DNA from 3 places in the Brevibacillus sp. RS1.1 genome. Region 3 is predicted to be linked to each of the others. Evidence: predicted binding sites of a transcription regulator. Region 3 holds the regulator's gene; each other region holds the start of a gene.

Evidence for each region. Region 3 encodes LexA, which represses DNA repair genes until DNA is damaged. Its sites were predicted from a motif close to CGAACATATGTTCG; they were not measured.
Region 1: HP570_RS03245 (DNA polymerase IV) is a predicted target of LexA. The motif match lies at 1,743-1,756, and genes of this name have one in related genera.
Region 2: HP570_RS21640 (WYL domain-containing protein) is a predicted target of LexA. The motif match lies at 2,794-2,807, and genes of this name have one in related genera.

Annotation. Positions count from the first base shown of each region.
Region 1 covers NZ_JABSVA010000001.1:716,130-720,403, forward strand. The annotation lists gene HP570_RS03235 (MFS transporter) at 1-533, shown strand, start outside; gene HP570_RS03240 (hypothetical protein) at 708-989, opposite strand; gene HP570_RS03245 (DNA polymerase IV) at 1,802-3,055, shown strand; gene HP570_RS03250 (YhjD family protein) at 3,052-3,534, shown strand; gene HP570_RS03255 (hypothetical protein) at 3,589-3,813, opposite strand.
Region 2 covers NZ_JABSVA010000007.1:164,931-169,204, forward strand. The annotation lists gene HP570_RS21625 (xanthine phosphoribosyltransferase) at 1-375, opposite strand, end outside; purine riboswitch at 606-707, opposite strand; gene rsgA (ribosome small subunit-dependent GTPase A) at 840-1,925, opposite strand; gene HP570_RS21635 (hypothetical protein) at 2,169-2,417, opposite strand; gene HP570_RS21640 (WYL domain-containing protein) at 2,515-2,736, opposite strand; gene HP570_RS21645 (MFS transporter) at 2,906-4,147, opposite strand.
Region 3 covers NZ_JABSVA010000001.1:412,748-417,021, reverse strand. The annotation lists gene HP570_RS01710 (hypothetical protein) at 1-224, opposite strand, end outside; gene HP570_RS01705 (DUF4269 domain-containing protein) at 312-887, opposite strand; gene HP570_RS01700 (DUF456 domain-containing protein) at 996-1,481, shown strand; gene lexA (transcriptional repressor LexA) at 1,532-2,155, opposite strand; gene yneA (cell division suppressor protein YneA) at 2,318-2,653, shown strand; gene HP570_RS01685 (DUF896 domain-containing protein) at 2,730-2,927, shown strand; gene crcB (fluoride efflux transporter CrcB) at 3,024-3,389, shown strand; gene HP570_RS01675 (HelD family protein) at 3,428-4,274, shown strand, end outside.

The DNA.
Region 1 (4,274 bases), 300 kb from region 3:
TCGGCTTTGTGATCGGTCTACTCGTCTACATTTCCACGAGAAGCGAGATGACACTCGGCAACTACTGGTTGACTACATCTGCCGTCGGACTTGTGAGCTATTTTCTGATCGCCAAATGGTTCGCTCCTCGCTATCGCAAGTGGGGAATGCTCACTGGTTCTGTCATCATGTGGGGGATTCTCTTCGTATTTTTTTGGCAGGTGAGCTTTACGACTCTGCTTATTTTTGGAATTGCGGTGTCCATCGCTTACCCGCTGTTTTCTGTGCCCATGCTCTCCACGATTTTTGATCTGATTGGCACGAACGAAGAGAGCGCACGCAACCGGGTCGAGTATGTCGTGCTCCGAGAGTTTGCTCTGGACGTTGGTCGGCTGGTGGGGATTTTGATCTTTCTGCTAGTAACGTCCTTGAGCGTCTCTCCTCTTACACTGAACTGGTTGATTCTGTGTATCGGAATCGGCCCACTCATCGCGTGGGTGTGCATGACCAAGCTATTCCGTCACGTCCCTGCGACTAAAAAAGCAGACAACTGAACGAAGTTTGCGCCCATACCTAAACAAAACCCGCTTCGGCTGACTTTCCTAGCGGGTTTTGTCACTGATACTGATGTCCATCTTTATGAAAAACGTCGAGGCGTTTTTCACACAAAAAAACCTTTCCGACTTGGAAGCTTGCTCCTACAGGAAAGGTTACGTTGTTTTTTTCGATTATGGTTGGATTACTTTTTCTTTCGCTTTCGTTACGATGTGGTGACCGAGCGGCAAGCCACGCTGCTCCAGCTCATTAGCTGTCACAATATGGAGCGTCTCACTTTTACACGGCATGGGCATCAATCCGCCCAATGGACTCATCACTCTTCCGATCGTGTCTGTCTCAATGAGCACGTACAGGCCTTTTTCCTCCAATTGTTGCATGAATTCTCCCCAACGCTTGGAAGTAATCTGATCGGCGTGCTTGGTGAATATGACACCCATTTCTTGTGCTAGCATGTTAAATCTCCTTTGTTCTATCCGTCAAATATATGCTTCAAAAGATAATCTAACAATACAGGGAAACCTCCCTTCTGGCAAAATCCGTGTAAGCCAAAAAAACACGAAAAACGGCTGTTTTTGACCGCTTTTCGTTTCAGGAATCTCACATCTTCCTCGCACACACCGTTTCAACGCGGCACGCTGTTTTTTGCCGCTTGCTTTTGAAAAAGGGGCCTATTTTTGCCGATTTCTTGAGTAATTCTCATGCCTTGCCCATCATGTACCTGCATTTCCTCGATTTAGAAGCTCGCTTCCCGATGCTCCGGCAGCACAAACCGACTGGCCACGAATACATTTTCCTTTTTGGACACGCGTTTTTCCCGCGTTGTCGATAGTGGACGACATACATATGTCCCTGACGTCGTGAACTGCGACTGTGCACCCTCTTTGCCGCAGGATGCGACGTAGCTGGTGTGCTCATGTTGATCTTTCCACCTGCTGCGACAGCTTTATTCACGGATAAACCGACAGGTTGAGATGGTAACAATAGCTCTCAAAATGACGCATTCGCGCAGCCAATGACACCCCCACTCAGTGTTTAGCCGCGCCTACATTCTCGTTTTAGAGTTAATCCCCTCTTTTGCCTAAGATTTTGCATACAATGGTCCCCGAACTCCTAAATAGAGTTCGGGGACCATTGTTTTATAGAAGCTTGAAGTAAATTTTGGAGTAGGAAAAATACCTGAGCTGGATGATTTAACCATTGTATTACGAACATACATTCGGTATATAATAAGAACATATTTTCGTATTAATTTGGGGGTGTCACTGTGGTGCCCGTAATAATGTTGGCGGATTGCCAATCATTTTATGCATCTGTTGAAAAGGCAGCACGTCCAGAATATCGCAATAGTCCCGTTATTGTGGCCGGAGATCCGGCCAGAAGATCGGGCATCGTCTTAGCAGCATGTCCTGTGGCCAAAAAGTTTGGAATAACTACAGCAGAAACATTGGGTCAGGCTCTCGCCAAGTGTCCTGAAGCGGTCGTTATACGTCCTCGCATGCAGACTTATATCGATGTATCACTAATGATTACTGAGATCTTTGAATCCTTTACAGACTTAGTTGAGCCATTTTCAATTGACGAGCAATTTTTGGATGTGACCGGATCGCTTTCTTATTTTGGATCTCCAGAAGAAATTGCAAAACGAATACAAGTCAAGGTAATGATGTCTACCGGTGTCTGGATCAGGGTGGGTATAAGTTCAACAAAGATGTTGGCGAAAATGGCAACTGACATATGGGCTAAAAAAAGTGAAACGGGTATCTTCACACTTCCTAAAAGCGATATAGATAATCTGTTATGGCCTCAGCCCATCAACAAAATGTTCGGTGTAGGTTCACGGATGACGGCTCACTTTAACCGAATAGGCATTGCGACAATTGGCGATATAGCCAAACTTCCGCTTGGTGATTTCAAACGTAGAATGAAGCTTGTTATGGGTAAAAATAGTGATATACAAGCTGAATTGTATTGGCAAACTGCGAACGGCATAGACCCAAGCGCAGTTACACCAGGCACACACGATCATCAACAAGCTATTGGACATCAAATGACTTTGCCGCGTGACTATTCCCATAAGGAGGATATCGACGTCATACTACTTGAGTTAAGCGAAGAAGTTTGTCGCCGTTGTCGTGCCAAAGGCTATATGGGAAAAGTGGTATCCGTAGGAGCTCAAGGTGCTGACTTTGACAGACCTACGGGATTTTTTAGACAAATCACAATTGACGATCCAACCAATATCACCAATGAGGTGTTTGAAGCAGCTCGGAAGTTGTTTTATATCCATTGGGATGAACAACCGATTCGAAAACTTGGAATAGTGGTATCAAATTTGAGCCGTGATGATGAATACCAACTTTCCTTCTTCGGTAATAGAGAAAGGTACAAAAGGCTAGAACGCATCACAGATCAAATAAAGAATCGCTACGGAAGCACAGCGATTTTGCGCGCATCTTCTTTATTGGGAGCAGCACAAGCTCAAGAGCGTAGTGCGAAAATAGGAGGGCACTATAGATGAGTAAAAAACTTCAGAATAATGGACGATGGGAATCCAGTCGAATGATGCTTCCAGAACACCGGGAACAATACTTAAGCAGAAAGAATCAGCAACAAGAGCCGGTCAAACCAGAGTTGCCCAGCAAAGAAGAACTTGAATTAATAAGGGATTCTGTTCTTCTGCCGATGATCTTAACGATAGTCGATAAAAACAGTACAGAAATCGGCCTCTCATCCTTTTCATTGAAAAATCTTTACCTCAAAGCTTCCCAAGTATTGATGGCACAAATCCATCTGGATCTAAGTGAGGTCAGGAAAAAATTGAAGGCAAAAAATATTAAAGTATTTCAAGAAGAACGCATAGATAGCGCGCTGTACTATCGGTTTGTGTGTCGAGGTTATGAGGATACCTTCGCTATAGTGCGTGATGTAGCACGAGCAGAAATAAGTATGCGAATTTCAAAATATGTCTCTGATATGTTCAGAAATAGCGACAAGTAGACCAGCGGCTGCGAAAAGTGGTCGGTTTAAGACCACTTTTTTAAGGCAGTCTAATCAGCATTCTTTTGTTTTGGGATTATAATTTTCCTCTGGCGACAGGGTAGCCGTATGTTCGGCTGCGTTATGGAGCTCATTTTCTGTTTTGTGGGCGCAATCGTCCTGATATAAACGATTGGCGATGCGTCTATTTGGTGTATGAATCAGCTCTGACCAAGTTACCTCGGCGTTCGTTCGTAAAAATTTCTCAAATCTGTCCAATCGTTCTTGGTAGCTTTTCATAGTGTAAGTCACCCTGCACACTCCATACAACTTATGGCAAACGGAAAAGTCTTCTTCAGAATCTATTGTCATTTGGCTATGCCGTATTACCTTTCCAGTGCCATCGAGTCCATTTGTCCTTCTCTCTATTTGAATTAAATATCAAATAATAATTAATCTAATTAATTTATATATCAGCCAACAATATAAATCAACATTTTTTGTTATTTCTCTTGCATTTATAAGCTATTTTCTTAAGGATTTACGGACCTAAGTGGTTTGCAGTGTATCGAGGGGCGGTCAATATTCCACGTCCCGATGGGCTCAGCTGCAAAGCGTATATTAGTAACAGGGACAAAGCATACCTTTCGACCACTGTGTTAGAGTCTATTTCTGGATAGGGGGAAAGTGCACCGTACAGAAGTCTAACACTCTGCTTGGAATGAACAGAGGCGATTTACAGCCGTTTACTTTTCCTTGGT
Region 2 (4,274 bases), on a different contig from region 3:
GTCATCGACAATCAATACGCGGTCTTCTTTGGACAAATACTGACGGGAAACACTGATTTGGTACGTTTCCTGACGGGTAAAGGAATGAACAGGAGCAGAATATACTTCCTCTGTCAGCGTGACAGCTTTTTTCTTTTTCGCATAGATAAAGGGAACACCCAAAGCAAAGGAAGTTGCCATAGCAAAATGAATTCCACTTGCCTCAATCGTCACGACTTTTGTAATGTTTTCACCAGCGAACAACTCGGCAAAGCGTTGCCCGATCTTCATCGTCAATTGCGGATCTACCTGGTGGTTCAAAAACGCATCCACCTTCAAAACGGATGCCGACAGTACCTTGCCATCCTGTACGATGCGCTCTTGTAATTCTTTCATCAGTTCTTCCTCCTCAGATATCGTTCCGGCCATTTTTACTTGCGGCCTGCTGAAATATAGAAAGCCCAGAGTGGACAGTGTCACAAGCGGGCTACGTAACGAACCAACGCCAAGTGAAACTGTCCCTCTGGGCTTTTATCCCTTAGGTGTGACACATCATTCGTGCCTGCGCCGCTCGGACCAGCTTTCTTTCAACCCTATGATTGAAATAGGAAAGAAAGAGACGGAACCCTAGACGCACTTTCACTCGTAGTCAGGTGATTTACGGTCACCTGGTAGAAACGGTTGGGCCTTATTCCCAAAATTATACGAGCTACCTATCTTTTTCGAAGTGTAACAACGAGTATTGACCAAATCTATCATAACTCTCGCGTTGGTAGCAAGCGTTAATTTTTGAAAGAAAAAGGAAGCGCTTACTTGCCCGATTAAAGGAAAGAGCCCTGATTTCTCAAGGGCTCACGTACTTATCTCTTTGGTTTTTTCTCCCGCATTTGAACGTTGAGCTTCTTCCATTTATCCCTTTCAGCAGCAGCAAGCCTTGCGTCTTCTTTGCGTGCCAGATGTGCCAATTCGCGTTGGAGCTTTAGGTAACTGTCAAAGCGTGCCTTTTCCAATGACCCATCATTGATAGCAGCTTGAACAGCACAGCCGGGCTCGCGCATATGCTTGCAGTCATTGAAACGGCATGTTTCCGCAATGGACTCGATATCGTCAAAGGCACCGCGGAAGCCCTCATCTGCCTCCCAGAGCTGAAGTTCCCTCATACCCGGTGTATCGATCATGAGAGCACCACTCGGCAATCGGAACAGTTCGCGATGAGTCGTCGTATGGCGGCCACGGTCATCACCTTCACGCACGCCACTGACTTTTTGCATCTCCGCTCCGCTCAATTTATTGATCAACGTGGATTTGCCAACACCAGAGGAACCCATCAAGGCAATCGTCTGGCCCTCGCCCAAATACGGTGCGAGCTGATCCAGTCCTTCTCCCTGCTCAGCACTGACTACGTGAACAGGTACTCCGATCGCGATTGATTCTATCTCTGTCATACATGCATCCAGATCGTCACACAAATCTGCTTTGGATAGCACAATCACCGGATTGGCTCCACTTTCCCACGCAAGAATGAGATAGCGTTCAATCCTGCGCAGATTTAAATCATTGTTTAAGGAATTCACAAGGAAAACCGTATCGACGTTCGCAGCCACAATCTGCTCTTCCACTGTATCCCCAGCTACCTTGCGGGAAAACTTGCTCTTACGTGGAAGAAGTCCGTGGATCGAGGCTTTCTTTTCCTCTGGGCGGGCACTGATCACTACCCAGTCCCCGACAGCCGGAAAATCTTCTCGTCCGGTTGCCTCATAACGAAGCTTACCTGTTACCTCGCCTAGGAGCTCGCCATGCTCACTCCACAGACGATAAATACGTTTATGTTCAAGTGTGATACGTCCCACACTGAAGCCTTGCTCAGCATAAGGGGTAAAATGATTAGCAAAATACTCATTCCAGCCCATAGATTGCAATACTTGTTGATTGGTTGTTTGATTCACTGCGGATTCCCCCTGCAATTGGTTAGATATATGGCTATCAGCCAGAACCAGTCACAGTCGAATCCTCATTTGGTGAACGATATTACTGTTCGCTTGAAAGGAGGATTCCCGTGACCCCGACTACGACACTCTGAACAAATTTGATGACTACCATAAAACATCTCTCCTTTAGCAAACCTACCATTCAGGTTTGGAATCATATTTCCCAATTATTGTACCATAATGAAACAAAATGCAACAGCGTCAATCTCCCCCGCCGCCGCCTCCGCTATCTCCGCCACCACCGCTATCGCTTCCGCTGTCATAGCTATCCCAACGATCATTTGAATCATGACTTCGATGATGGTGATTGTGAGAGCTGTCTACATAGAAGGCTCCGCCCCCGCTGTCTGAAGAGGAATGAGAGCGCCCACTTCCGCCTTTTGCAGCTTTGGACGCTAAGACAAACACTACGATCAAGAACATGATGACAATGACAATGAAGAACTCCATTGTTGTCCCCGCCCTTCCTCTTTTTTGAAGTTGTTTACCTATTTAGTATAACATAGTATGGCTGGAATAGGCTGGGGGCGTGGAGGATGATTCCTTTTCATCCGGCAAAATACCCTGACACAGGTGCGATCGCCAAAATGTTTTCCAACACAAATACACGATACGCCTTCCTCCTATAACAGTATGCTTTCAAGCTCCCTTTGTTCCCATCAATATGAACCACACGAATCGTACGCCTGCTAGCCTCCCCATCCTTCTTCAAATAGATGATCTCCACTGCTTGCTGCCTCGCTGCGTACCTTCTCAACTCCTGAATCATCAGGTTCTCACCACCACAAAATGTGTCTTCTTATTGTTGAAATCATCATATCAAAAGAGAACGTCTGTTCGCAAGTTTTGATTACAAAAACCAACGATTGCCTCAACAAAAAAGCATGCGCCCTAAAAAATGGACACATGCCTTATGCTTGTTACACTTTGTATGTGACTCAGCGCCTTCTAAGCGCACGTCCGAACACAATCAGAATCGGTGCCAACAAGATAGCCGCTGCAACGAGCGAAGCGCGAATCGAAAAACGCGTCCCAATCCATCCGACAGCAGGACCACCTGCCGTTTGTCCCAAAGCATTGGACTGGCCCATCATCGACAAAACCGTCGCTCGCACATTGCTTTCAATGTTTACATTCAGCCACGTATCATACAGCGGGCTGCTCAATGACTGGATCACACCGATCAACAGCAATGCAACTAATGCCCAGCTAAAGCTAGGAGAAAAGGCAAAAGCTATCATCGCTGCAATTTTGAGCCCCGTCAACGTGAACATGCCTACAAGGACAACCCGCTCATTGTTCACATCCAGCCTTTTTTCCACAACGCCTACGACGATGAGGCCGAGCAAGCTTGCGAGTGCGGCAATGATCCCGAACCACATGGGCATCGAAATAGCAGCAAACTCTGGAAAACCAATTTCTGCGATCAAATGCGCTTCCCACAAACGGTCATACCCTTCTGAGGCTGCACCCGTAAATAGCGTCACGAACAAGATCAGCATGAGAATCGGCTGACTGCGAATCACTTTGGCACCCGAAGTCCACGTCTGAATCATTTCCTTCACGTGGGAAGCACCTTGCTCACGTTCACGAGGAATAAATCCGGTCTCCTTCATGAACAGAATCAGAAAGACGCCAAGCCCCAGATACATGAGGCCACCTATGAGGTAAGGCAAATTGGGAGCGAGTGTTGCCAATGCCACACTAAGTGCAATCCCGAGCAGATTCCCAAACAAGGAGTAGCGCTTGGCCTTCATGAAAATCGTACCGATCTTCTCTTCCCCGACCTCATCTACAATCCATGCAGTATCCGCTCCACTGATAAACGTATACCCAAGACCACTGACGACTTGCGAAAACAGCACCAAGCCGAAGACAGAAATCATCGGTATCCAAGTATCAAGCGCGGGAACGATCCCCTGCATCGCAAATCCGATTCCCAGAAAAAACATCCCGAGAATGACGGAGCGACGGCGACTGTACGTATCAGCCACTACTCCTGTTATCCCTTCAAGCACCAACACGGATAACTCCAATACCGTCCCGATCACTAGCAATTCAAACGGGTTAAAGCCCAGTGTCACAATGTAGTAAAGCGCATAGGTCGTGAACATGGTCGTATTAGCCAGGGAAGTCAAAAAACTTTTGATCATATATACTTTTGTCGCATTCATGAACATGGAAGCAGTATCCACCTTTTTTTAGGCAGATGACGCGTTCCGTTTTCACATACTGATCGTACCTCTACTGTGCAAAATGCGTCCGCGTCATGCTGCCGTTCGTATTTTTCCTTCCGTGTACTTGCTT
Region 3 (4,274 bases):
ACGGAAGCATACGCTTCTATCTCGGGATCGTTGTGGGCCGGAATCCGATAAGCAGTGTGCTCATGAACAACAAAAGGGGCGATGGCCCATTGCAGAACGATATCATGGATAAAATCGGGAGGTTCCTGAAGCCCACTTGACTCGAATCTCTTAAATGAGAAGTCGACGTTTGTTTCTACCCGATTCTCTCCAGTGAGGAGCGGTAGCTCTATCAGCCAATCCATATAGTATGTCCTCCTTAATGATCGGTTGCAACGCCAGTCACTGTTTACCCCTTATGATCCCAGCAAGTTGATAGATTTGCTAGCAGATTAATCCTTTCGTAGGGGCTGAACTCTTTGGCGTAATTCCTGTTCGGTCAACGACTCCAATTGCAACAAGGCCTCATACGGATCATCACCCGGAATATGAAAGTATCGAGCAAATGCAGGTTCTGTTTTGAGGCCGTCTTGCTTCAGAGCCCTGATATGGATACACGCATCCAAGCCCCCTATATGTAATAATCGTGCTTCGATGTCCATATGACGATAGGCGTTTTGCTTTTCGACTGCAACCGGTTGAGCAAACAATTCAAACCAAAAGCCAGCTGTGAAAAACGAAATAACGCACGTGGGAATCCCTTTTAGATCGAGTTTTGTCACTTCAAATCTGGACAAGCAGCCAAACGCTTTACGGACAACCTGCTCAAACTGATCCAGATCACGACTCTCACAAATAATATCCAGATCGCTTTGCTCAACATCAATGTCCAATGGGATGGTTCCGGCAAGCACTGGACGGTAATCGGCTAGTACTTCCATGATATGCGTCTGTTGAATCGCTTCCCACGCCGCTTTTTGGCGCATTGTTCCTCTGCTCAAGTAAGAGAGATCATGCCAATTTTTCATGAAACTACCCCCATGTCCACTTTCTTTTAAAATAGTGTAGACAAAAGTGAATAAGTGCGCAACGAAATTGGTAATCACTCGTATACCTAAATGAAGGGAGTGTAGTGGATGGAAATACTTTTATGGGTTGTGGTTGTGTTATTGTTCCTGCTAAGCATCGCAGGAATTTTCTTACCCGTTTTACCTGATACGATCTTGTTGTGGGCGGGCTTTTTGCTCTATCACTTTTTCATTGCAGATCCGGGAGCGGGATTGCCGGCATCCTTTTGGTGGGGAATGGCCGTTCTAAGCATTCTGCTTTACGGTGCTGACTTGCTGACGAACATGTACTTTGTGAAAAAGTACGGGGGGTCCAAGTGGTCGTCCGTTGCTGCAGCGGTCGGAATTATCCTCGGAATTTTCGTTTTCCCACCGTTTGGTATGCTGATCTTGCCGTTCGTATTCGTCGTTCTCGTAGAGTTGATGGTGCAGAAGCAATCGATGGAGCGAGCAGTGAAAGCGGGGGTAGGCTCACTGATCGGATTTTTGGGCAGTGCGGTCGTAAAAGTCATCTTGCAAGTTACGATGATCATCTGGTTTTTTATCGCCAGATAACATATAGAAAACAAAAGGGACAGCCGAGGCTGTCCTTTTTTACGTGGAAACTAGTGAATGAGGCGATAGACACCAATGACTTTACCGAGAATGGTGACATGCTCCAGAATGATCGGTTCCATCGTGGCATTTTCCGGTTGGAGACGGAAGTGGTTCTTTTCTTTGAAAAATCTTTTGACGGTCGCTTCATCTTCTTCTGTCATGGCTACGACAATGTCACCATTGTTCGCTACGTGCTGTTGGCGAACAATGACGTAGTCTCCGTCGAGAATCCCGGCATCAATCATGCTATTCCCGGAGACGCGCAGCATGTAGACCTTGTCGGAAGTCACGATATTGTCTGGAAGCGGGAAGTATTCTTCCACATCCTCAATGGCTGTAATGGGTTGTCCAGCGGTTACTTTTCCAATTACTGGCACACGGACGACAGAGTCTTCGAAATTGTCTTGAAAACGATCTTCATCTGAAAGCAATTCGATGGCGCGAGGTTTGGTAGGATCTCGACGAATGAGGCCTTTTTTCTCTAAGCGTGCCAAATGACCATGTACCGTTGAGCTGGAAGCGAGTCCAACAGCCTCTCCAATTTCACGTACAGAAGGCGGATATCCTTTATCACGAACTTCCTTTCGTATGAACTCGATGATGGCTTGTTGTCTACTCGATAATTTTGACATAGAAAGACACCCCTGATTTCTCGAACATATTTTCCTATATTATACCATGGGAGCTTGCGTTCGACAAACATAAGTTCGTTTCGTTGTTGACATGAACATATGTTCTCATTTATTATGAGCTTACAAGAGAACAGAACGTATGTTTGTAAGGAGGCCATTATCATGAATTCATCGACAGTACGTAATCGTTTCGAGAAAAAAGAAGAACGTCGTGTTCGTTTTGGTATCACGAGAGGTCAAGCACTCTTGTTTCTTATTACATTTACTCTCTTTTTTTACTTGTTGACCGAACTAGTGTTTGCTGCTTCACCAATGGACGAGCCACAAGGCATAGAAGTAACCGTACAATCCGGAGATAGTCTATGGTCGTTAGCCGTTCGCTACTCAGATCAGCATACGGATGTTCGTGACTATATCATAGAAATCAAGGAAGCGAACGGTTTGGATAGCAACTGGATTTACCCGGGGCAAACTCTGATCATGCCTGATATGCCGTAAGTGTTCGGCTGTCTTGCGAGATCATTCGAATGTGGTATAATGAAGCGGCACTACTACAGAGTGGGAGGAACCAGCAGTGGTATCTGACGCAGAAATTAAACGCATTAACGAATTGGTCAAAAAGTCTCGCGAAGAAGGTTTAACTGAAGAGGAAAAGCTCGAGCAAAAAGCATTGCGCCAAAAGTACATTGACGCCGTTAAGCTTTCACTGAGAGCAAATTTGGATTCCATCCGTTATGTGGAAGACCTTGAAGAAAATAAGCCAAAACAGTAAGATAACAATTACTGATACGACAGACATCCTCGCTTGACGCTAGGGTGTCTTTTTCTGTGACAGACATAACGCTTTGATAGCCAGGGAGGGAAAGCGATGGCGTGGATAGCTGTGGCGGTTGGCGGAGCAGTTGGCTCTCTTGTGCGCTACCTATTGTCTTTACTCGCAAATCAGCCGGAATGGCCGTGGGGAACCTGGATCGCCAATGTCTGTGGCTCCTTGATCATTGGCATCTTGTTCGTGCTGGGGAAAGAACGTGGCATTTTATCTCCCACACTCTATCTCTTATTTGCAACGGGTGTCATGGGAGGATTTACGACTTTCTCTAGCTTCTCCTTGGAAGTGGTCACTTTTTGGGGAGAAGGACATCTGTTGCGGGGCACATTATATGCTCTTCTCAGTTTGGGACTCGGTCTACTTTCATGTGCGGTTGGAATATGGCTGGCCAGGCATTGGTCCTGATACGTTCAAAGACACGATACATGTGAGGGGGAATGAAGGTGAGTACACAGCATCGTGATTATGAGTTGGAACAAAAAAAGCTGGATGAAACCATTTCAGCTATTGATGAAGAAATGGAGCAGCTTCGCAATGAAATTCGCGAGGCAACCGATGACTATGTGAAACAGGTCGTTAACTCTAAAAAGGCAAAGGATTTGCGCTATCTGGAAGATCAGGGGCGAGAGAAGCCTTATTTCGGCAGAGTGGACTTCTTGAAGGATGAAATCTACGAGCTGGATCAGGTCTACATAGGAAAACGGGGAATTGTACGCAGCGATACATTTGATTCTGTCGTCGTGGATTGGCGAGCGCCTATCGCCAGTCTTTATTATTCTGGTGAGAGCAAAGACGCGTTTTATCGGATGGGACGCGAGATCGTGCGTGGTGAAGTTCGATTAAAGCGTAATTTTGCGATTGAAGACGGAAAGATCGTTGGCATCTATGATGGAGCGGTAAAAGAAACAATTAACCGCGAAATGGGGCATCCTGACGAGTTTTTGCAGGAGGGCTTCATCGATGAATTTTTGGCAGCCAATTTAAATCAGGCGAACGATAGCAGACTAAAAGACATCGTCGCTACCATTCAATCCGAGCAAAATGATATTATTCGGGCGGAAAAAGAACGGCCCATTGTCGTGCAAGGTGTAGCGGGGAGCGGAAAAACGACGATTGCGCTGCACCGACTCTCCTATTTGATTTATAACTTCCAGGATTCCATGATGTCCAAAAAATTCATGGTGTTTGCGCCAAACCGGATGTTTCTTACCTATATATCCGAGGTTTTGCCGGAGTTGGGAGTTGATGACGTTCAACAGTCTACCTTTGTAGATTGGGCAGCGCGTCTTG